3 regions of the Clostridium sp. MB05 genome follow, and region 1 is predicted to be linked to each of the others. Evidence: riboswitches for the same ligand, from Rfam matches in the RefSeq annotation. Region 1 holds a riboswitch; each other region holds the start of a gene.

The links. A riboswitch is a leader RNA that binds a small molecule or an ion and turns the genes downstream of it on or off. The one in region 1 is predicted to bind lysine.
Region 2: it holds a riboswitch for lysine, as region 1 does, so the genes downstream of both, ACH36K_RS02490 (Na+/H+ antiporter NhaC family protein) here and ACH36K_RS00365 (transporter substrate-binding domain-containing protein) in region 1, are expected to answer to the same signal.
Region 3: it holds a riboswitch for lysine, as region 1 does, so the genes downstream of both, ACH36K_RS08055 (APC family permease) here and ACH36K_RS00365 (transporter substrate-binding domain-containing protein) in region 1, are expected to answer to the same signal.

Annotation. Positions count from the first base shown of each region.
Region 1 covers NZ_CP174370.1:55,162-62,566, forward strand. Annotated here, with positions in the region: gene ACH36K_RS00345 (DMT family transporter) at 1-403, opposite strand, end outside; gene ACH36K_RS00350 (PLP-dependent aminotransferase family protein) at 551-1,900, shown strand; gene ACH36K_RS00355 (amino acid ABC transporter ATP-binding protein) at 2,055-2,795, opposite strand; gene ACH36K_RS00360 (amino acid ABC transporter permease) at 2,822-3,589, opposite strand; gene ACH36K_RS00365 (transporter substrate-binding domain-containing protein) at 3,657-4,487, opposite strand; lysine riboswitch at 4,633-4,816, opposite strand; gene ACH36K_RS00370 (PAS domain S-box protein) at 5,067-7,405, opposite strand, start outside.
Region 2 covers NZ_CP174370.1:500,601-508,005, reverse strand. Annotated here, with positions in the region: gene ACH36K_RS02500 (aminopeptidase P family protein) at 1-516, opposite strand, end outside; gene ACH36K_RS02495 (DUF5680 domain-containing protein) at 684-1,139, shown strand; gene ACH36K_RS02490 (Na+/H+ antiporter NhaC family protein) at 1,273-3,000, opposite strand; lysine riboswitch at 3,119-3,294, opposite strand; gene ACH36K_RS02485 (aminopeptidase P family protein) at 3,380-4,612, opposite strand; gene ACH36K_RS02480 (ACT domain-containing protein) at 4,631-5,071, opposite strand; gene ACH36K_RS02475 (hypothetical protein) at 5,163-5,375, opposite strand; gene ACH36K_RS02470 (spore maturation protein) at 5,508-6,032, opposite strand; gene ACH36K_RS02465 (nucleoside recognition domain-containing protein) at 6,048-6,623, opposite strand; gene ACH36K_RS02460 (hypothetical protein) at 6,739-6,924, shown strand; gene ACH36K_RS02455 (LacI family DNA-binding transcriptional regulator) at 7,332-7,405, opposite strand, start outside.
Region 3 covers NZ_CP174370.1:1,727,994-1,735,398, reverse strand. Annotated here, with positions in the region: gene ACH36K_RS08060 (sigma 54-interacting transcriptional regulator) at 1-1,077, opposite strand, end outside; gene ACH36K_RS08055 (APC family permease) at 1,221-2,546, opposite strand; lysine riboswitch at 2,618-2,790, opposite strand; gene ACH36K_RS08050 (heavy metal translocating P-type ATPase) at 2,853-5,288, opposite strand; gene ACH36K_RS08045 (ABC transporter permease) at 5,424-6,215, opposite strand; gene ACH36K_RS08040 (ABC transporter permease) at 6,217-7,035, opposite strand; gene ACH36K_RS08035 (ATP-binding cassette domain-containing protein) at 7,039-7,405, opposite strand, start outside.

The sequences.
Region 1 (7,405 bases):
ATACAGATATCAACATCGATATCTTTTGTAATGTACTAGGGTTCTCTTTTAAAAATATTATTGACAATATCATTGTAAAAATAGGGATAGTAGCTTGAATAATTCCTGCTTCTGAAGAAGAAATGTATACTAGTCCAAAAATTTGAAATCCAAAAAACATAATTGGATAAAATAATGAAAGAGGTAAAATACGAATTATATCTTTCTTATTTACATCTAACTTTATCCACCCTAACAAAACAGGTATGGAAGCAAAAATAAATGATACGGTAAACCTATGGGCTAATGTATCTAGAGGATTAGCTAAAGTTAATGTTAATTTTGAAAATAAAAATGATAACCCTGTTATAAGGGAATATAATATGGCAGCTATATACGCCTTTTTTTTATGTGAAAATTTCATTATGTATTCCTCCTAAAATTATATATTTATAGGCTTTAAATTTAAACTTAATAAGGTATGTTTATATATTAGTAAATTAATATATATGATACAATATTAATAAAAGCTATCTGTACCGATACAGAATTTAATTCAGAGGTAAAAACCATGTATAAATATTTAGAAATATTAAATAAGATTGAGAATTTAATTCAGAAAGGAGAATTTAAAGAAGGAAATAAGTTACCTTCTATTCGTGCTTTTTCTGATATGTATTGTTGCAATAAAAGTACTATAATAAGGGCTTTCAATGAATTAGAAAGAAAACATATAGTTTATTCTATACCCAAAAGTGGGTATTATCTTGTAAAAAGAAAAGTTAATTTTGATAATTCTAAAAGCTCTATATTGGATTTTTCATCTGCATCTCCAGACCCTCAAATTTTTCCATATTTAGATTTTCAGCATTGTATTAACGAAGCAATTAACATATATAAAAATGAGTTATTTATATATGGAACTTCTAAAGGACTGCCATCATTAATTAACGTTATTCAAAAGCATTTAGCTAACTATCAGGTTTTTGCAAATAAAGAAAATATATTTATTACTTCTGGAGTTCAACAAGCATTAGCCATACTAGCTAAATTACCTTTTCCAAATAAAAAAGAAACTATTTTAATAGAGCAACCTGGATATCATTTATTTATAGATTATTTAGAAACTCATAATATACCAGTATTAGGCATTAGAAGAACTAGTTCAGGAATTGATTTAAATCAACTTGAAAAATTATTTAGAACAAAAAGCATTAAATTTTTTTATACCATGCCACGATTTCATAATCCATTAGGAACCTCATATTCTCAAGAAGAAAAAAAGACAATAGTAAAATTAGCAAAAAAATATGATGTATTTATTGTAGAAGATGACTATTTAGCTGACTTAGAAAAAAATTCAAAAGCTGATCCATTATATGCTTATGATAATTTTTCTCATGTTATTTACTTAAAAAGCTATTCAAAAATTATATTTCCTGGATTAAGAATAGGAGTTGCTATCATTCCTGATGCTATTAAAAATGATTTTGGTAAATATAAAAAGCTTATAGATGTAGATAGTCCTATGCTCTCTCAAGCTGCATTAGAAATCTATATAAAAAGTGGTATGTTTGAGCGTCATAAACAAAAAATTAAAACCTCTTATTCTTTAAGAAGTACTTGCTTAAATTCAACGCTAGAGCATCAATATAAATATTACAGTGATATTTTTAAGTATCATTCTAATGAAAATCAATGTATTCATACCTATATAACTTTTAACGATAAAGTAAATAGGGAGCACCTTTTAAGTAATCTAAAAAAGAAATCTATCATAGTTGCTACTGAGCAAGGTCATTATTTAGATACTTTTCAGAAAGAAAAGATTTTGAAATTAAATGTGACAAACGTAAGAGAAGATCTTATTGAAAATGCTGTTATAGATATAATTCAAGAAATAAAAAATATGAAAATTTAAGTTATCATAAATAAATATACATTATTCTATAATTAAAACAAGTTAATATATAGACATATTAAAAACTATAATAAATTAAATTTATTATAGTTTAATGAAATGTTTTTCTTATAAAAAATCGCTACTATCAAAATTATTTTGACAGTAGCGATTTTTATATATTATTTAATGTACGTTTTAAAAATTCACGAGTACGCTCTTTAGTTGGATTATTGAATATTTTTTCTGGAGTGCCTTCTTCCTCAATAACTCCATTATTCATAAATACTACACGATCAGATACTTCTTTTGCAAATCCCATTTCATGTGTTACTACTAGCATTGTAAGACCGCTCTCAGCAAGTTCTTTCATAACCTTTAAAACTTCTCCTACCATTTCTGGATCAAGAGCTGATGTTGGCTCATCAAAAAGAATAACATCTGGTTCCATTGATAATGCCCTTGCAATAGCTACACGTTGCTTTTGTCCTCCAGATAACTGTTTCGGTTTAGCATTAATATAGTTACCCATGCCAACAACTTCTAAATATTTCATTGCCACTTTTTCAGATTCTTCTCTTGAACGCTTTAATACCTTCATTTGTCCTACAACACAATTCTTTAATACATTATGGTTATTAAATAAATTAAATTGTTGAAATACCATACCTAGTTTAGTACGATATTTATATATATTATGGTTATCATCCAAAATATTTTCTTCATTGTAAATTATCTCTCCACCACTTGGTTTTTCTAAAAGATTTATACAACGTAGAAGAGTTGATTTTCCTGACCCAGATGAACCTATTATACAAACAACTTCTCCTTTATTTACTGAAAAGTTAATATCTTTTAATACTTCATGTGTTCCAAAGGATTTATTTAAATGCTTTATATCTATTACTTTTTCCATATTCTCTCCTCCATTAAACTATACTACTACAGTACTTTCTTTTTACGTAGTATATTTTCAGGTGTTTCTACTTGCATTTGATTACCTGCCATAATGTAATTGTCTGGACCATCTATTTTTCTTTCTATAGCTCTTAAAATTCTTGTAATTGTAAATGTCATTACAAAGTAAATTATGCATGATACAAAGAATGACTCAAAATATCTAAAATTATTTCCTGCAATTGATTTAGTTTGGAAAAATAACTCTGATACCGAAATTACATTTAGTACAGATGTATCTTTTATATTTATTACAAATTCATTGCCTGTTGCTGGTAAAATATTACGAATCACTTGTGGTAATACTACATTAATCATTGTTTGAGAATGCGTCATTCCAATGGCTTGAGCCGCTTCGAATTGCCCCTTATCTACTGAAACAATACCGCCTCTAACTATTTCTGACATATATGCACCTGTATTAATAGATACTATAAATAAAGCTGCTACTATTTTATTTATATCTATCCCTAAGAATTGTGCTGATCCATAATAAATTACCATAGCTTGCACAATCATAGGTGTTCCACGGAAAAACTCTATATAAATTGAAAGAATAGCATTAATAAATTTTAAAATTCCTCTTTTAATTCCTCTATCTGGTACTGGAATAGTACGTACAACACCTACTAATAAACCAATTAATGAACCTACTAAAGTACCAACTATAGAAATTAATAATGTCATTCCTGCCCCACGTAAAAACATTGGCCAGTTATTTTCAACAATTCTTATTATCCATTCTATACTCATCTTTTATTCTCCTTATTAAATATAATAAGAGGGAATTGGTTGAATTTAACCAATTCTAACTCTAATATTATTGTGCTGCTGGTTGATTTTTAATAGCATTGTCCATTATTGTTTTTTGTTCTTCTTGTGATACACCAGCTAAAATTTCATTTATTTTTTTAGTTAACTCGCTATTTTTTGCAAGCCCTACTGCTATTGCTGTATCTTCTGGTGATGTTACAAATCCATCTTTGAATTCAATCATTTTAAAGTTTGAATTAGCCATTTGAGCACTTATAGCTTCTGGTCTTTCTGTTACATATCCATCAATTACTCCTGACTCAAGAGCAACCCTCATAGCTGGAAAATTATCCATAGCTGGTTGTATATTTACACCTGGAATTTGATCTATTACTGAATAATGGAATGTATTTAATTGAGCTGTTATTTTAGCTCCTGAAAAATCTTTTAATGAATTAGCATTTTCATAAGCTCCTCCATTTTTAACAAGCATAACCAAATCTGATGTATAATAGTTATCTGAAAAATCAATTGTTTCTTTACGCTTTTCTGTTGGAGACATTCCAGCTATTATTGCATCTATCTTACCTGATGTTAATGCTGGAACTAATCCATCCCACTCTGTTTTAACAATAACTAATTTTTTTCCTAAGCCATCAGCTATTTTTTTTGCAATTTCTACATCATAGCCTCCTGCGTATTCTGCACTTCCATCAATTTTTACTGCACCATTTGAATCATTCATTTGTGTCCAGTTAAATGGTGCATATCCTGCTTCAAGTCCCACCCTAAAGACATCTTCACCTTTATTTCCTGATGATTTTCCTGAGCCACACCCTGTTAGTGTTAACATTGCTGTCAATGATAATGAAATTAATAATGATAGTTTTTTCTTCATAGTAAATCCTCTCCTTTTTTATAATAAAAAAACCAACCTTTACTTAGGTTGGTGCTATCTTAAATATTCGGATAATTAACTATAAAAAAATAACTGAGCAAAGCTCAGGTCTACTTATATAATTAACCTAATCCTCATCTTTCCCATTTGAGATAGCACAACTTAATAAACCGGGACATTTATTAAGACAGTCCTGTAGCTCTTAACTACAGACCCAGCAAGTAATACTGAGAAATATTACAAACTTCGGCAAAATTCCCTTCTCATTAGCATCATCGCCTTCTCAAGCTCCACTAAAAACTGTTAAATTTTGCGCCTCTACCTCACATATAAAAGTGAGGTATTTATTAAATTATATATAGTGTACAATCTTATTTCATTATTGTCAATACCTAAAAAAGAATTTTTTCAATATTTTATTAATTTGAAAATTTAGAACAATATATTATAATTAAAAAATTTAAGAACCCTAAATTTCCTTAGGATTCCTAAACTATATGTTATACATTCTAATTTATATAAAATTTATTATTAAATTTTATATTTTAAATCTTTGAATGAAATTATTAAGCTTCTTTTTTATTCCTCATTTAGCGCCTTTTCAATGAATAATTTAACTATTTCTGGGTCAAACTGAGTTCCAGCATTTTTTCTTATTATTTCAATTGCATCAGATTTGCTTAAGTTTTTCCTATAAGGTCTATCTCTAGTCATAGCATCATAAGCATCAGCCACTGCTATAACCCTAGCTTGCCAAGGTATCTCTTCTCCTTTTAGTCCTTTAGGATATCCCTTTCCATCCCACCTTTCATGATGTGCTAAAGCATACTCTGCAATTGGTGCATATTCATTTAAAGAGCTTAATATCCTATATCCAATTTCAGGATGCCTCTTGATTTCTAGCCACTCAGAATCACTAAGCGAACTAGGTTTATTCAGAATTTTTCCATCAATGGCTATTTTTCCTATATCATGCATCAGTCCTGCCGTTCTAAGCTCTCTTATATTTGCATCACTTAAATTTAAAGTAGATGCTATTAAAGCACATAGTTCTCCGACTCGTATGGAATGCTTCTCTTCTCTTTCATTTTTTTCGTATAAAGTTTTTATTATTACCTCTATAGTCTTATACCTCATACTGGTACTTTCAGATAACTTCCGCCTATACATATAGTCTTCAGCTTTCTTAAATACTGCTAGCATTTCCTCATTCTCTTCTATTTTAGTTTTCCACCCATAAGAAATTGATACATTAATCGAATTAAATTTTTCCTTATCAATAGCACTATTTATTCGATTTAAAATCTTTTCTGTTTCCTCAGAACTAGTTTTAGGCAATATAATTGTAAATTCATCTCCACCTATTCTAGAAATAATATCCTCATTTCTACATTCTTTTTTTATCACCTTAGCAACTTTTTGTAAAAGTTTATCTCCCTCTAAATGACCAAAAGCATCATTAGTTAGTTTTAATCCATTGACATCAATTATAACAAGAGTTATTGGAAGATTACTTTTAGTATCTAACCTCTTTAATTCTTCTTCAAAAAATCTTCTATTATATAATCCAGTTAGTTGGTCATAAAAGCTTAAATATTCAATTTTTTCTTGCCTTTCTTTCTTCTCACTAACATCTCTAAATGCTAACGCTACTCCATTAATAACATCATTTTCACCTTTAATTGGAGCTGCATTATCTTCAATAAATCTTTCTTCTCCATCTTTAGATATTAAAATGGAATTATTACAAAGTTCAACTATATTACCTGTTCTTAGAACATTATATACAGGATTATTACACTTTTCTCTTGTAAATTCATCAATAAGATTAAATACTTCTTCTAATGGTTTACCAACAGCCTCTTCTTGTGTCCATCCCGTTAACTTCTCAGCTATTCTGTTTAATAGCAATATATTCCCATGACTATCAGTAGAAATAACGCCATCACCAATAGAAAGAAGGGTTGTTTTTAAACGTTCTTTTTCATCAAATATTATTTCTTCCATTCTCTTACGTTCTGTAATATCCTCCACAATACCTATTCCCCCTTCAATGCTCTTATCATCTGAAAGTATTGTGGCAAACATCACTCTTACTGATGTTATCTTGTTTCCTGTAAATGACTTGTAATTGCCCTCATAAGTTGTCTCATATCCATGAAGCGCTCTTTTTATTTCTTCTACTAACTTTTCATCTGATAGCTTAAGAGTATTCAACCCTATCAGTGCCTCACGAGATGATCCAATTATTTTTACAAAATTGTCATTACAATCAGTAATAACTCCCCTACTGTCAAAATGGTAAACACCAAGTGGAGAATATTCAAAAATCAAACGATATTTTTCTTCACTTTTCATCAGTTCATTTTCAACTTGCTTTCGATGATTGATATTACTACGAGTCCCACTCATTAATAAAGGCTTACCATTAGAATTCCATGAAGTTATTTTCCCCCTATCTTGTACCCAGATCCAACTACCATCTTTGTGCTTCATACGAAGTTCCATATCATAATAATCTATTTCTTTTGAAAATATTTTCTTTAATTGAATTCTACATTTTCTTAAATCTTCAGCATGAAAAAATCTTTTTAAATCTTTAGAATTAATTATTGATAGTTCATTAAACTTATAACCAATTATCTCTGCCCATCGCTCATTAAATACTATTTCTCCTTTTTCAATATCCCATTCCCAAGTACCTACATTAGTACCTTTTAGAATATTTTCTAATCTTTCTCTTTCTATCCTTAATAAATTCTCTGTTCTCTTTTGTGTAATAACCATACCTAATTGTCTAGTGTACATTTCTGCTATAATTTCATTATTAAAGCTTTTCTCGTTAGGCATAATAAAGGTAAAATCTCCGAGAATAGTATTATTTTTTAGAATTTTAATTACAATAATTTCTCCAATAT
Region 2 (7,405 bases), 450 kb from region 1:
TTCTAACTTCTTTGAAGAAGACTTACCTGAATATACCTCATCATGTATAAATATTTTATTTTTAGGAAGTTCGCTTCTTGTTAACCAAACTTCTTTTAACAAATCATTATCCATATTTATATGGAATCCAACATTTTTTGCTATCTTTAAGAAGCTCTTATATTGATTTACCGAAAATAATCTTCCATCAAATCCTAATACTTCTCCTGATTTAATATTTTTTTCAATCCACTCTTCAATAGTTGGATATCCTATCGTCCTCATTTTCATAAGTGATATTCCACTTCCAATTAATTCTTTATCAGCCTGAATAAAGTACCTTCCATCAGTCCATAAATAAGCAGAGCTTAACCCCACTAAAAGAGTACCTGCTGAGCCAGTAAAACCTGATATAAACTCTCTTCCTTTAAAATAGTCAGATACATATTCACTCTGATGAGAATCACTACTTGGAATAATATAGTAGTCAATATTTTTTATTTTCATTACTTCCCTAAGTTTAGCTAAATTGCTCATATTAAATGCCCCCTTAATAATTTTATATTTATAATTATACCCTATATACTTTATGAGATTCCATATATTCACTTAATTCTAAATATATTATATTTTCTGAAAACTCGTTGATTTACCTAAGTTTTTTATATATAATCTAAATGATGTATAAAAAAGGGGGAGCTTACATGGGAGACTTATTAAAATTTAAAAACTTTATAATTGAAGCGAAGAAAAATACTTATGCTTCAGGTGCTAAAAAAGAAACACCTTCTAGGCCAAACTCAAAGGACTATGCCTATAAAAAATTTAATTACTATTATCTAGATAGCCATCTAGGTGATAGAGAATTTATAGGAGAGGAATTAGTTTGGGAAAACGAAAAGGTTTCCTGGGGAATGAATTATAAAGGACAAGTTCTTGTTGATGAATTACCTTCAGGATTTAATAAATTTTTAAAGAAATCTTTAAAAAATGTATCCGATGATTGTCCGTTTAGAGGACCTAAATATTTTAAAGAAGATGATTTTACATATCAATGCAATTGGGATGGTGATTTAGCTTCTTTTAATGGAGTTGAATCAATATCACATAATGGAATTGAAATATTTAAGCTCTACTTTCATGGTGGAAGTCTAAAATAAATATCATTTGTTTTAAAGTAAAAGAAGCTTTACAAATAACTAAATTTATTTGTAAAGCTTCTTTTCATACTCTTAATATTTATAAGTATATATAAATATCCATTAATAATTATAACCTAAATATATCTTATTATTATTTTGCTTCTTCTACACTCTTACCTAATATTTGGATTCCTATATATACTGCTAATATAGATATAGGTAGTACAATATACCAAGCTAATCCAAAACCCGCTGGAATATATCCAAATAAAATTGTAATTGCAGCTATAAATAGTGAATACCACATTTGAGTGTTAACATGAGCAATATGATTACAACCTGCTCCCATTGATGAAAGTATTGTAGTATCTGATATTGGTGAACAGTGATCTCCAAAAATAGCTCCAGTTAAAACAGCACTTGTACTAACTATTACATAGCTCATATCTGGATTCATTGAATAAGCTAGTGGAATTGCAAGTGGCATTAGTATTCCCATTGTTCCATAAGCCGTTCCTGTTGCAAAAGAAATAACTGCACCTAATGTAAATATTAAACTTGGAAGCAAGAAATTTGGTAGTGATCCTGAAAGTAATGAAACTAGATATTTAGCAGTTCCTAAATCCTTTATTACAGAACTTAGTGACCAAGCTAATAATAAAATTACTCCTGTTATAAGTAATGGTTTCATACCATCTATCCATGTTTCTATAGCTTCAGAAACAGTAAATATCTTCTTAGATACTCCCATTATAATTGATACTATACTTGCTATTAATGCTGATTGGAATAATGCTACTGATGCATCTGATGCACTAAATGCTTCTTGTATAGCCTTAAATGATATTGGTGAATTAGTCATTATATTTTGAAGGGCAACATCTTCACCACCCATTATTACTGTATAACCACTAAAATAGAAACATATTAATGAAGTTATAACCAAAACACCTATTGGTATTATAGCATTCCATATACTTAACTCTACACCTTCTTTTGGTTCAAGGTCTGAATGATCTAAGTTAGAATCTGATGCAACTTCATCAACATTAGAGTTTAACCCTCTTTTTCTTGCCTCTACTTCCGCCTTATACATAGGACCAAAATCCTTTAATAAAACTGAAGTAATAAATACAAAAACTAATATTAGTATATTATAAAATCTATATGGTATAGTTTGTAAAAACACTCCAAAAGCATCAACTTCTTGCCCTATTCCATTTATAAAAGCATCATTTATTAGCCCTACTTCTAATCCTATCCAAGTAGATACAATAGCTAAGCCTGCTATTGGTGCTGCTGTTGCATCTATTATAAAGGCTAGTCTTTCTCTTGATATTTTCATCTTATCTGATACTGGCTTCATTATAGGACCGACTATTAATGAATTTGCATAGTCATCAAAAAATACAGCTAACCCTAATAACAATGTAACTAATTGTGTGCTTCTAGCATTCTTAGCCCTTCTTGCTAATGCTTCTGCAACAGCCTTAGCTCCCCCCATTTTAGCAACTAAGTGTATAACTCCCCCTATAACTAATACCTGAAGAATTATACCTGCATTCCATGGATCAGATAATGAGTTTAAAACTCTAGATACAAAATCTAAAAAAGATTGTGTAACTGCTCCAAGAAAAGTATTATCAACTAATTGAACTAAAAATGTACCTGATAAAGTTCCGATAAACAAAGATATAATAACATTCTTTGTTATAAATGCTAAAACTATTGCTACCACCGGCGGTATCAAAGTTAATAATCCATAATGATTTGCATTAGATGTAGATTGATCTACCTCTGCTGCGAAAACTATTGATGTTGACATTAAAATCATCATCATAGTCATTAATATTAATCTTAGATTTCTTTTATTATTCATAATGCTCCCCCTATATATTTCATGAATAATTTAAGGGCAGAAATTAAAAAGAGCCTTGAGTTCTCACTCAAGGCTATAGATACACTTTAATTAATATTCTAAATAAAGTTAAAAATCCTCAAGCGATAGCTCACCACAAATTAAGTTTGTGACAGTGTTACACATATTTTGTGAAACCCCAGCCATATGATATTAAAGCATTAATCATACGCTTCGGCGATAATTCCTTTTCTATTAAATCAAAGTGCTTACCTCATTAATAGTACTATTAATTATCGCGCCTCTACCCTTGTCGTTATTCATATTTAATTTATAGGATTATTATACAATTTTTCACTAGTTAAATCAACCTTTAATCCCAGGCTTAATTCTCTTTAACTTATCTATTAGCCATAAATTCTTCTATTTCCTCTACTGTCTTGATCATTTCTTTAGTTAATACTTCATTTCCGTTATCTGTTATTAAAATATCATCTTCTATTCTTATTCCTATACCTTCATTTTCTATGTATATTCCAGGCTCAACAGTATATACCATTCCAGCTTCAAAGGTTACATCCCTATTTTCTAACTCTATATCATGAGTATCCATACCCAAGCTATGACCTATACTATGATAATAAAATTGAGATACATCTTCCTTTTTAGAAATTAATCCAAGAGATATACATTCCTCTGCAACCCACTCTTTAGCCTTATTATTTAAATCTATGAATTTAACTCCTGGCTTCATTTCTTTAATAACTTTTTCATTTACTCTAAGAACTGCATTATAAACTTCTTTTTGTCTTTCAGTAAACTTTCCATTAATAGGGAAGGTTCTTGATATATCACCATTATAATATTTATATTGAGCACCTAAATCAAATAATATTAAGTCCCCATCCCTTAATTCTGAGTCGTTATTTACATAATGTAAAACGGTTGCATTTTTCCCTGCTGCTGCAATAGTTTTAAATGCAAAGTCTTTTACACCATTTTTCTTACAAATAAAATCAAAGTAAGCTTCAAGTTCGTACTCTTTTATGCCCGGCTTAGAATTTTTCATTAATTCTTTTACACCTTCTATAGTAATTTCTATAGCTTTCTTAATCCTACTAATTTCTTCTTCAGTTTTTATAAGTCTTAAATTTCCTATAATCTTATATGCATTTTTAACACTTACATTATAATATTTTTTCTTAATTTCATTTATATACTTATATGATGGATTATCTTTTTCTAAATCTAAATATATATTTATTTCTTCTTTATTAATTAATATTTTTTCTATAAACCCGTTAAAATCACCTAAGTACTTAACATCTTCTATACCACAAATATCTAATACTTCTTCTTTTCTAATAGTTTTACCTTCCCATTTTTCTGTAATAGGATTTATCTCTTTTATAAATAGATGTTCATTAGTTTTTCCATTCATTTTCGATAAAACTAAAATATGCTTTTCTTCATCTATTCCTGTTAAATAATAAAAATTTCTATTTGGTGTAAAAGGATATTTTTCGTCTGCAGTTTTCTTTGGCGAATTACCTGCAAATAATATTAATAAAGAATTATCTTTAATGTTTTCTAAAACCTTATTTCTATTATTCTTATAAAACTCTTTATTCATAAATTCACTCCCTCTTATTTATTCCATAGCTAACACTTTAACACTGACTACATTTGCTAACCCTCTTAAAGTATTAACTAAGTGCTTTAAATCTTTTTTCATATTAGATATATCTAATGTTATGGTTACATTTGCAGCCATATTTATAGGTATATCTTGATTTATTGTTAGTATATTTCCCTTATTAAAAGCTATACAATCTAAAACTTTAGATAAAGTTCCAGCTTCATGAGATAATAAGACAATTAATGTTATCTTTTTACTATTTATCCCCTCTGACATAGGGAAAATATAATCTTTGTATTTATAAAAGGTACTTCTACTTATTCCTGCTTGTTTTACAGCTTCGCTGATATCTTTTGCCTTTCCAATAAGAAGGTTTTCTTTAACCTCTAAAACTTTTTTAAAAACCTCTGGTAGTACCTTACCATTAACTATATAAAATTTTTCTGAAGCCACTAAATCACCTACCCTATAAAAATTAAAAAGTTATATAATTTATAATTATATAACTTTTTAAAAATAAAATACATATTATTAGTGATGTTATTTATATGTGAATCTTATTTGATTTCTTTATTCTAACAAAAAATGTTTTCAAAAGTGAAATCAATATAGATATAACTCCCCCCAAAGCAAAGCATAGCTGAACATTATCTATAAATAAACCAACTAATACTCCAATTCCTACTCCATATGCTAGAAATATAGCTAAAACTTTTATTTCTTCGTCTGACAAAAATAACCTGTCATTCCACTCCATCTCTAAAACACTTCCCTCCCTTTTTCTATACTATTATTATAGGATATTTTACTATATAACTAGTTACAAAATTATTACGTCTTTATTAAAATTTGTTAAATTTTTAAAGTAAATTTTAGTTTAATAAATTTTCTATAATATGAATTTGCTTACTAAAAAAATAGCTGCTATTATTGCCGTTAAATCTGCTAATATAGCTGCCCATAATGTATGTCTAATTTTTTTAATTTGAACAGCTCCAAAATAAACTGTTATTGTATAAAATATAGTTTCTGTAGTGCCCATAATTACCGAAGCTATTAAACCTATAGCTGTATCAGGTCCATATGTTTTTAATATATCCGTTAAAATACCCATTGCCCCGCTTCCAGATAAGGGTTTTACTAAAACTAATGGTATTACTTCTTTAGGTAACCCTACTACTCTACCTATTGGAGATATAAAATTGTTTAATATATCTAACAATTTAGCTTCTCTAAATATATGAACAGCTATAATCATAGCTAATAAATATGGAAATATGTTTAAACAAACTTGTAATCCTTCTTTTGCCCCTTCTATAAACCACTCATACACCTTTCGTCCTTTAAACATTCCATAGGTAATAATTATTACAACTATTATAGGAATGATACTTTTTGTTAAATACTGAAACATTCTAAATCACTCCTTTTAAAAGTACTTCTGTAAGATTTTACAGCAAATAACTCCCATTACAGCTGCAGTGGTACTTGCTAATATAGCGGGTAATATTATTGCCCCTGGATTACTTGAGCCACAAGCAGCTCTTATAGATATAATGGTTGAAGGTACCAATTGTATACAAGCTGCATTTAAAACTAAGAATAATGCCATGTCATTTGATGCAGTTCCTTTCTCTTTATTAAGTCTATCCATTTCTTGCATAGCTTTTATTCCAAATGGAGTTGCAGCATTGCCAAGTCCCATCATATTAGCTGTTATATTCATAACTATAGCTCCTAATGCTTTTTCATCTTTTGCAGCTTCCTTAAATATTAGTTTCAAAATTGGTCTTAGAACCTTTGCTAGTTTATTAGTAAATCCACTTTTTTCTGCTACTTTCATAACTCCGCACCAAAAACACATCAGCCCAACTAATCCTACAATAAGAGATACCGTTGAATCTGCTGAAGTTATTATTGATTTAGATATTACCTCCCCATTTCCAGTAAATAATCCTACAAGTATTCCCAGAAATATCATTATGAACCAGATATAATTTATCAAAATTTCACCCCTTATGAATTACTTATACAATATATGCCTTGCATCAAATATTTATTAGTGATAGGATAAATATATATAATACTAATTATGTTTATATACATAAAGGAGACGAAATATGAAGGAATCAAACTTAAAATTAGCTCAAAAAGATATTGATGACGCTCTAAAAACTGTAGAAGATATGGTAAGTGTAATAGATAACGCCGATCTTCCTAAGGATGTATTAAAAGAAAAATTTGTTACGCTAACAGAAAAGGTTCAAGAATTAGAAGAAATACTAAAAACTGAAGGAATTCTATAAAGTTTATAATAAAAAAGTTCATCTATGTAAATTTTGCTTATTCCGTGGCTTCTCTTCAAGTCATCGCAAAATTACATAGGTGAACTTTAAATCTGAATGAAGGAAATTATAAAAAGTTATTCACAGGGTAAATTTTTTATAATTTCCTAAAAAATAAAATAAAAATTGACTATATAAAATTAATTTTATATAGTCAATTTTTATACCCATAACTCACATTTTTAATTGATTAGATAACCCATTTCTAATCTTATAAATCATACACTCATATTTTCTCTTACACACAGTTGAAATTTGAAAACGTTTAATAACTTACTTTTATTATATCATGGTTTTTATTTCCTGGCAATATATGATTTGAAAAAATAAAAATGTAGTGGTAAAACCACTACATTTTTATCTTATTTTTATTTACAACTTTCTCTTTCAACTAATTCATAATCAAGAATAAATTGTGATTCATCTAGTTCCTTTTTATTCA
Region 3 (7,405 bases), 1.7 Mb from region 1:
ATATTCCTGTAACTTCATAAGTCCCACTTTCACTCGTTGATGCAAATCTTCTTGATCTACCAATATATAATCTTTATTTTTTGCTTTATATTTCAAAAAGGCTCTTGCACATGAAAGTTGAATATCACTTTTTAACTGTCCTATATTATTAGGACAATCATATAATAAAAATGATATTAAAGCACTTTTATTGAAATAAATACTTTTTGATACTCTTTGCGATTCAATTTCTATAAATTCCCTTAATAAGTAATATCTTTCCTTTATATTTTTTTCTTTTAAGGATGGTAACGTTATAACCATTGGTATTCTTCTACTAAAGGTTTTAAGTAAAAATGATTGAGGATCCTCAGTTGTAGCTGCAATGATTTGTGCTTCTACATGAACTAATTTTTCTGTATCACCTAAAACTCTAAAATAACCTTTATCAATATATGTAAATAACATTTCTTGACCTTGTGGAGATAATCTATGAATTTCATCTAAAAATAATATTCCCCCATTTGCTTTCTTTAGTAAACCATCTCTATCAGAATCTGCACCTGTATAAGCACCTTTCTTAACACCAAATATTTGTGCTATAACTAGTTGTGGATTATCTGCATAATCAGCACAGTTAAATCTTACAAAAGGTGCTTCATCATTTATAACTTTAGACTCAATTGCAAAATTATACATAGCTTCTGCAAACATAGATTTACCAACACCAGTTTCCCCTAAAATTAAAGTGTGTAATCCTCTTGGGGGATATAAAATTGCTGCCTTGGCTTGTTGAATCGGAATCTGCAAACTTAATTTTGCACCAACTAATGTGTCTAGACTATTTCTTTTTTTCTCTTTTACGACTTTCTTATTTTCTTTTGATTTAGATACTTCAGTTCTTACTATAGAACTATATTTTACTGGATGGCCATCTATTTTATCAACTACACCATCTTTATAAAGCTGATTTAAATATCTGCTTACATTAGCCCTATCTAAGTTCATAAAAGCACTAAGCTCGCTTGCTGTTATTCCTTTTTTACTTTTCATTTCTAACCGCTTTAAAGCATCATAAACTTCATTTATCTTACTCATATTTTTTAATATCACCCCAATGTAAACATTTATTTGCTATTAATTTTAACATACATTTATTTTTTTTTACATTAGTAAAATTTTTTAATTCAAAATAAAAACCCTTCTAAAATTTTAGAGGGTTTTTTTCTAATATTTATAATTTAGTTTAAATTGCTTTTATTCTTATGGTAATTATATATATAGAATGGCACTCCTAATAACATAAGTATAAATCCCCACATTACAATTTCTGCTCCTGAACCATATATTGTCCATAATGTATATATAAATGCTAGTAATGGAATTATTCCTTTTTTAATGAAAATTTGTAAATTAAACTCACTTGACTCTCTAAACATAATCATCATTTCTGCTGCTGCAGTTAATAAATATATTGGCAAAAATGCTAGCGTTGCTAATATAGTTATAAATGTAAATGCTGAAACCATACTTTTTTGGTAATTCATTATTAAAAGTATATTAACTAATATGGATCCAATTATTAAAGCATTAGCTGGAGTTGAATATTTAGGATGTAATTTCCCAAAACATTTAGGAAATACACCATCTTCTCCTGCTGCATAAGCAACTCGTGCAGTTGATAATAACCACCCAATAGTTGTTCCTAAAATACATATAACTACTGAAATTGCTAATGGCTTTCCAATTGATGTTCCTAAAATTTTAGTTAATATATCAGTAAGCGGTGCAGAACTTGAAGCTAATTCTTTGTTAGACATTACCCCCATACTAGCAACACTTATTAATATGTATATTACTGCTGATATTAGCATTCCATAAATAGTGCTTTTCTTAACATTTTTTTCTGGATTACTAATTTCTCCTGCAGTTACTGTGGCACTTTCTAAACCTACAAATGCCCATAAAGTTGATGTTGCCGCAAGAGGTATTGAATTTACTCCCTTTCCTTCTGGCATTAAAGGCAATAAATTGGAACTATCAAAATTTAAAAATGCTATGACTATAAACAATGCGAAAAATACAATTTTAAATACAGTTACAAATGATTGAACCTTTCCAGCTTTTTTTACTCCAACAATGTTTATAAATGTAAATATCCATAAGATAGAACTTGTATAAATTATTGATATTAGTGGATTATTTAGTGCTGGAATTATAGCTGCACTATAACTTGCCAATGCTACTATTATAGCTGCATTTCCTATCCATGAACCATTCCAATAAAGCCAAGCGCTTAAAAATCCTGCAAATTCTCCAAAAGCTTCTTTTGTGTATTGATAAGCTCCTCCAGTAGATGGATACTTTGAACCTAAATTAGCAAAGGATATAGCTATTAAAATAGATCCTATAGTTGTTATTACCCATGCAATAATAGTTGCCATTGGACCTGATAATTCTGCTAATGTAGCAGGTAACATAAAAACTCCTGAGCCTATCATATTTCCACAAACAAGCATTGTAGCCATAAATAAAGTGATTTCTTTTTTCATATGTTTCTTTTCCATTTTTTTCTCCTAAAAAAAGTAAGCTCAAAGATTATTCTTTGAGCTTATATTTATTGCAAACTTTAGACAATAATAAAGATAGCTCTCCACAAAAATATTGTGGCAGTTTTGTATATATTTTATACAATCCCAGCATATAACCTTTAAGCTAAGCTATATACTTCGGCAATAACCCCTTTCATATTAAATCATAGTGCTTACCTCATTAATATTACTTTTAGCTATTGCAGCCTCTACCAATAAAATATTAAATTTCCTTCTTAATTCTATCAAAATTTATATATATGTCAAGGAAATATCAAATATTTATACATTTGCCTTAAACTTTCTAAGCCTTAAGGCATTTAATAATACTGATACTGAGCTTAAACTCATTGCTCCTGCTGCTATCATAGGATTTAATAATGGTCCACCAAACACATGAAGAATTCCCATTGCTACTGGTATTCCTAGTACATTATAAGCAAATGCCCAAAATAAATTTTGCTTTATATTATTAATAGTTGCTTTACTTAATTGAATAGCCTTTATAACATCTATTAAATCACTCTTCATTAAAACTATATCTGCCGACTCTATTGCTACATCTGTACCTGATCCTATTGCAATTCCTACATCTGCTTGAACTAATGCTGGGGCATCATTTATACCATCTCCCACCATAGCAACCTTCTTATTTTCGCCTTGTAACTTTTTAACTTCATTTGCTTTATCTTCTGGTAGTACTTCTGCTAAAACTATATCTATTCCAACTTCTTTTGCAATTGCTTTAGCTGTTTTTTCATTATCACCAGTAATCATAGCCACTTTTATTCCCATACTATGAATTGCTTTTATTGCCTTTTTACTATTTTCTTTCACAGTATCAGCTACTGCTACAATTCCTTGGATTTTATTTTCTACTGCTAAGAACATAGGTGTTTTACCTTCTTCTGCTAACTTATTTGATTTCTCTTCTAAATCTTCTAAGTTTATTCCCCTATCCTTCATTAACTTTTTATTTCCTAAAAGAATATTTTCATTTTCTATTTTAACTTCTATTCCATGTCCTGGTATTGCCTTAAAACCATTTATTCCTTTTAGTTTGAGACCTTTATCTTCAGCTTCTTTAACTATTGCCTCACCTAATGGATGCTCTGATCCTTTTTCAGCACTAGCTGCTAAAATTAAAATTTCTTTTTCACTTATATCCTTTGTTATTATATTAGTTACTTTAGGCTTTCCTTCTGTTATAGTTCCTGTCTTATCAAATACAATAGTCTCAACTTTATATGCAGTTTCTAACGCTTCTCCACCTTTTATAAGAACTCCATTTTCAGCTCCCTTGCCTGTTCCTACCATTATTGCAGTAGGTGTTGCTAATCCAAGTGCACATGGACAGGCAATAACTAGTACTGATATAAATATAGTTAGTGAAAATACTGCTGACTCTCCTGATATATACCATCCTAATGCAGCTATAATGGCTAATATAATTACAGTTGGTACAAAATATGCTGATATTACGTCTGCAAGTTTTGCAATTGGCGCTTTTGTTCCTTGAGCATCTTCAACTAATTTAATTATTTGTGCAAGAGCAGTATCATCCCCTACCTTAGTAGCCTTATATTTAATAAATCCTGTTTTATTTATACTTGCTCCAATAACTTTGCTTCCTATACTCTTTTCCACCGGAATACTTTCACCTGTAAGCATAGACTCATCTATTGATGTATTTCCCTCTATAACCTCTCCATCAACAGGTAACTTTTCACCTGGTTTTACTAATACAACGTCTCCTACTATTACTTCTTCAATAGGAACAGTAATTTCATTACCACTTCTAATAATGTTTGCAGTTTTAGGCGCTAATCCCATAAGTTTCTTAATTGCCTCAGATGTTTTTCCTTTTGATACAGCTTCTAAATATTTTCCTAAAGTTATTAATGCAAGTATTACTGCTGCTGATTCAAAATATAAATGCATTGCATAATCATGATCACCTAGATTTATTTTATATATAGCAAATAACCCATAAATCACTGCTGCTGAGGTTCCTATTGATATTAACGAATCCATGTTAGGACTCAGTTTAAATAAGTTTTTAAATCCTATTAAATAGAATTTATATCCTACTATCATAACCGGTATAGTTAATAATAATTGCGTTATTGCAAAATTTAAAGGATTCATCATAGGATCTATAATTTTCGGCAAATGCATTCCTACCATGTGTCCCATTGATATTATTAGTAATGGAACTGTAAATACTAAGGATAATACAAATCTATACCAGAGCTTTTTATAATCTGGAATTTTATTTGAGGAACTCTCCTTTTTCTCTTCTATAATTAATTTATATCCCGCTTTTTCTACTATGCTTTTTATATCTTTGATAGATATTTTATTTTCATCAAAGCTTATATTAAGCTTTTCAGTAGCAAAATTCACAGATGAACCTAATACACCATCAGCTTTTTTAGTAACTCTTTCCACTCTATTTGCACAAGCTGAACAAGTCATTCCCTCCACTTTAAAACTATAGCTCTTAGTCTTCTTTTCTACACTATATCCAGCTTTTTCAACTGCTTTCTCAATGTCCGAGCTATTTAACTTTTCATTGTCATATTTAATACTTAAAGTTTCTGTAGCGAAATTCACACTTGCACTATCTACTCCTTCAAGCTTGTTCATTACTCTTTCGACTCTGCTTGCACAAGCAGTACATGTCATACCTGATATTTTAACTTTTTCTTCTTTCATATTAAACCCTCCTTTTTACCCCTCCCCAGGGGTGTGGTATAACTTTATTATACTCTTTTCATTTATAATGTCAATAATAATTCTCAATATAAATAAAATAGACATATGTATACATTGTACACATATGTCTATTATTTAACTTCCCGCACTCTCATATACGCTAATACCTTTTAGCCATATTTTATATGATACTATTATAGATATTAAACTTACTAAAAACGGTAAAAGTACACCACTTAACATATTCCCTTTCCCAATGAAATATGCTCCCGGATAATAACCTGTAAATGCAAATGGAATAAGAAATGTTAATATAAATTTTATAGCAGCCGGATAAATACTTATAGGATATTTAGCAAATGTACTTATCTGATATGTCATAAACATATATGACTGTGAGAATTTTACCCAAAATGCTATTGATGCTGTTGCAAGCTTTATAGATGTATATATTAATGTTGCACATATAACTACAAAAATAAACTCTACTATCTTAATAGGTGAATAGATAATATTTAAATTTAATGATGCTGTTATTAATAAAATTAAACCAATTATAACTTCTCCAAATCCATCTGGTTGAAAACTTTCAGATATAACTTGAAATAATGGATTTATAGGTCTTAATAAATATTTATCAAATTCACCTTTAACTATAGTTTTCCAACTAAATATCCATAGATAATCAGTAAAAATATGATCTATACCTCTTGGTATTTGAGCAAATCCATATATAAATAATATTTCGTAAAAGCTCCATCCATCTAATGTAGGTATAACGTCAAAAATTAACTTTATAAATATAACTCCAGCAAATTGAACAAATATAAATCCTATAAGCCCTAATATAAAATCAAGTCGATATTCCATTAAAGTTTTTATATATTGTTTAAGAAATTTTACATATAATTTTATATATCTATTCATTTTACCCTCCTAATATAGTTAATTCTTTTATTAAAGCTTTCCACATTAATCTAGCTATAATCATAAGTATTAAAACCCATAAAAATTGAATAGACATAGCTTTAATAATTTCAATATTAGTTAACTTTCCTATATATATCATACTAGGAGTATATATCATAGAACTAAAAGGAAGAAAATTAAATACACCTTGTATCCAATTAGGAAAAAATACTATAGGTATTAATGCACCCGATAATAATTGTGATATAGCATTCATAATTTGAGCTAATCCCCACATATTTGTTACTTTAAAAGATAATAATCCAAAAATATAGCTATAATAAAAATTAATCATAAACCCATTAATAATACTTATAAAATATAAAACTATATTTATAATTGAAAAACTACCTCCATAAGCTATTTGTAATATAGTTACTATTATAAAGCCTATTAAAAATACAACTATGAAGCTATACATTAGATTTCCTAGGGATTCAAAAAACATTCTTTTTTTATAATTTATGGGTCTAATTAAATTTATGGCTATAGACCCATCTTTAACTTCCCTACTTATTGAATGACTTATATCTGAACTAGTTACTACAGTTGTTATAAATGATATAAGCACATATATTATCATTTCATTTAAACTAAATCCTTTTATAATTAAAGTTTCTGAATTCCTATATATTGCTTTCCACAAATAATATGTAACAAACAACATAATAAGCTCACCTAAGAAAAATATAATTGCATTTGCTCTATAAGATAAATTTTTTTGAAATGTATTTTTTGTAAAGGTTAAATATGATTTTATGTCAAAAATAGACTTCAATATTTACACCTCTTTTCTATATATCTTTTTTATTATATCTTCAATGCTTGTCTCAACAATAGAAAAGTCCAATACATTAAATTTATTTATAATTTTAGAAATTATTTCTGCTTGAGTGATAACGTTTCTATTGAATCTTATTATAATTTTGTTATCTTGAGATTCCATATTTAAATTATCATCACTTATATTTAATTCATTATTAATATTAAACTCATTATAGCCATTCAAATTCTTCACTTGAACTTCAATAGTTGTTATATATCCATAATTATCTTTTATTTCTTTTAAACTACCATCGTATATCTTGATACCATTATCTATTATTATAATTCTATTACATAATTCCTCTATATCATTTAAATCATGA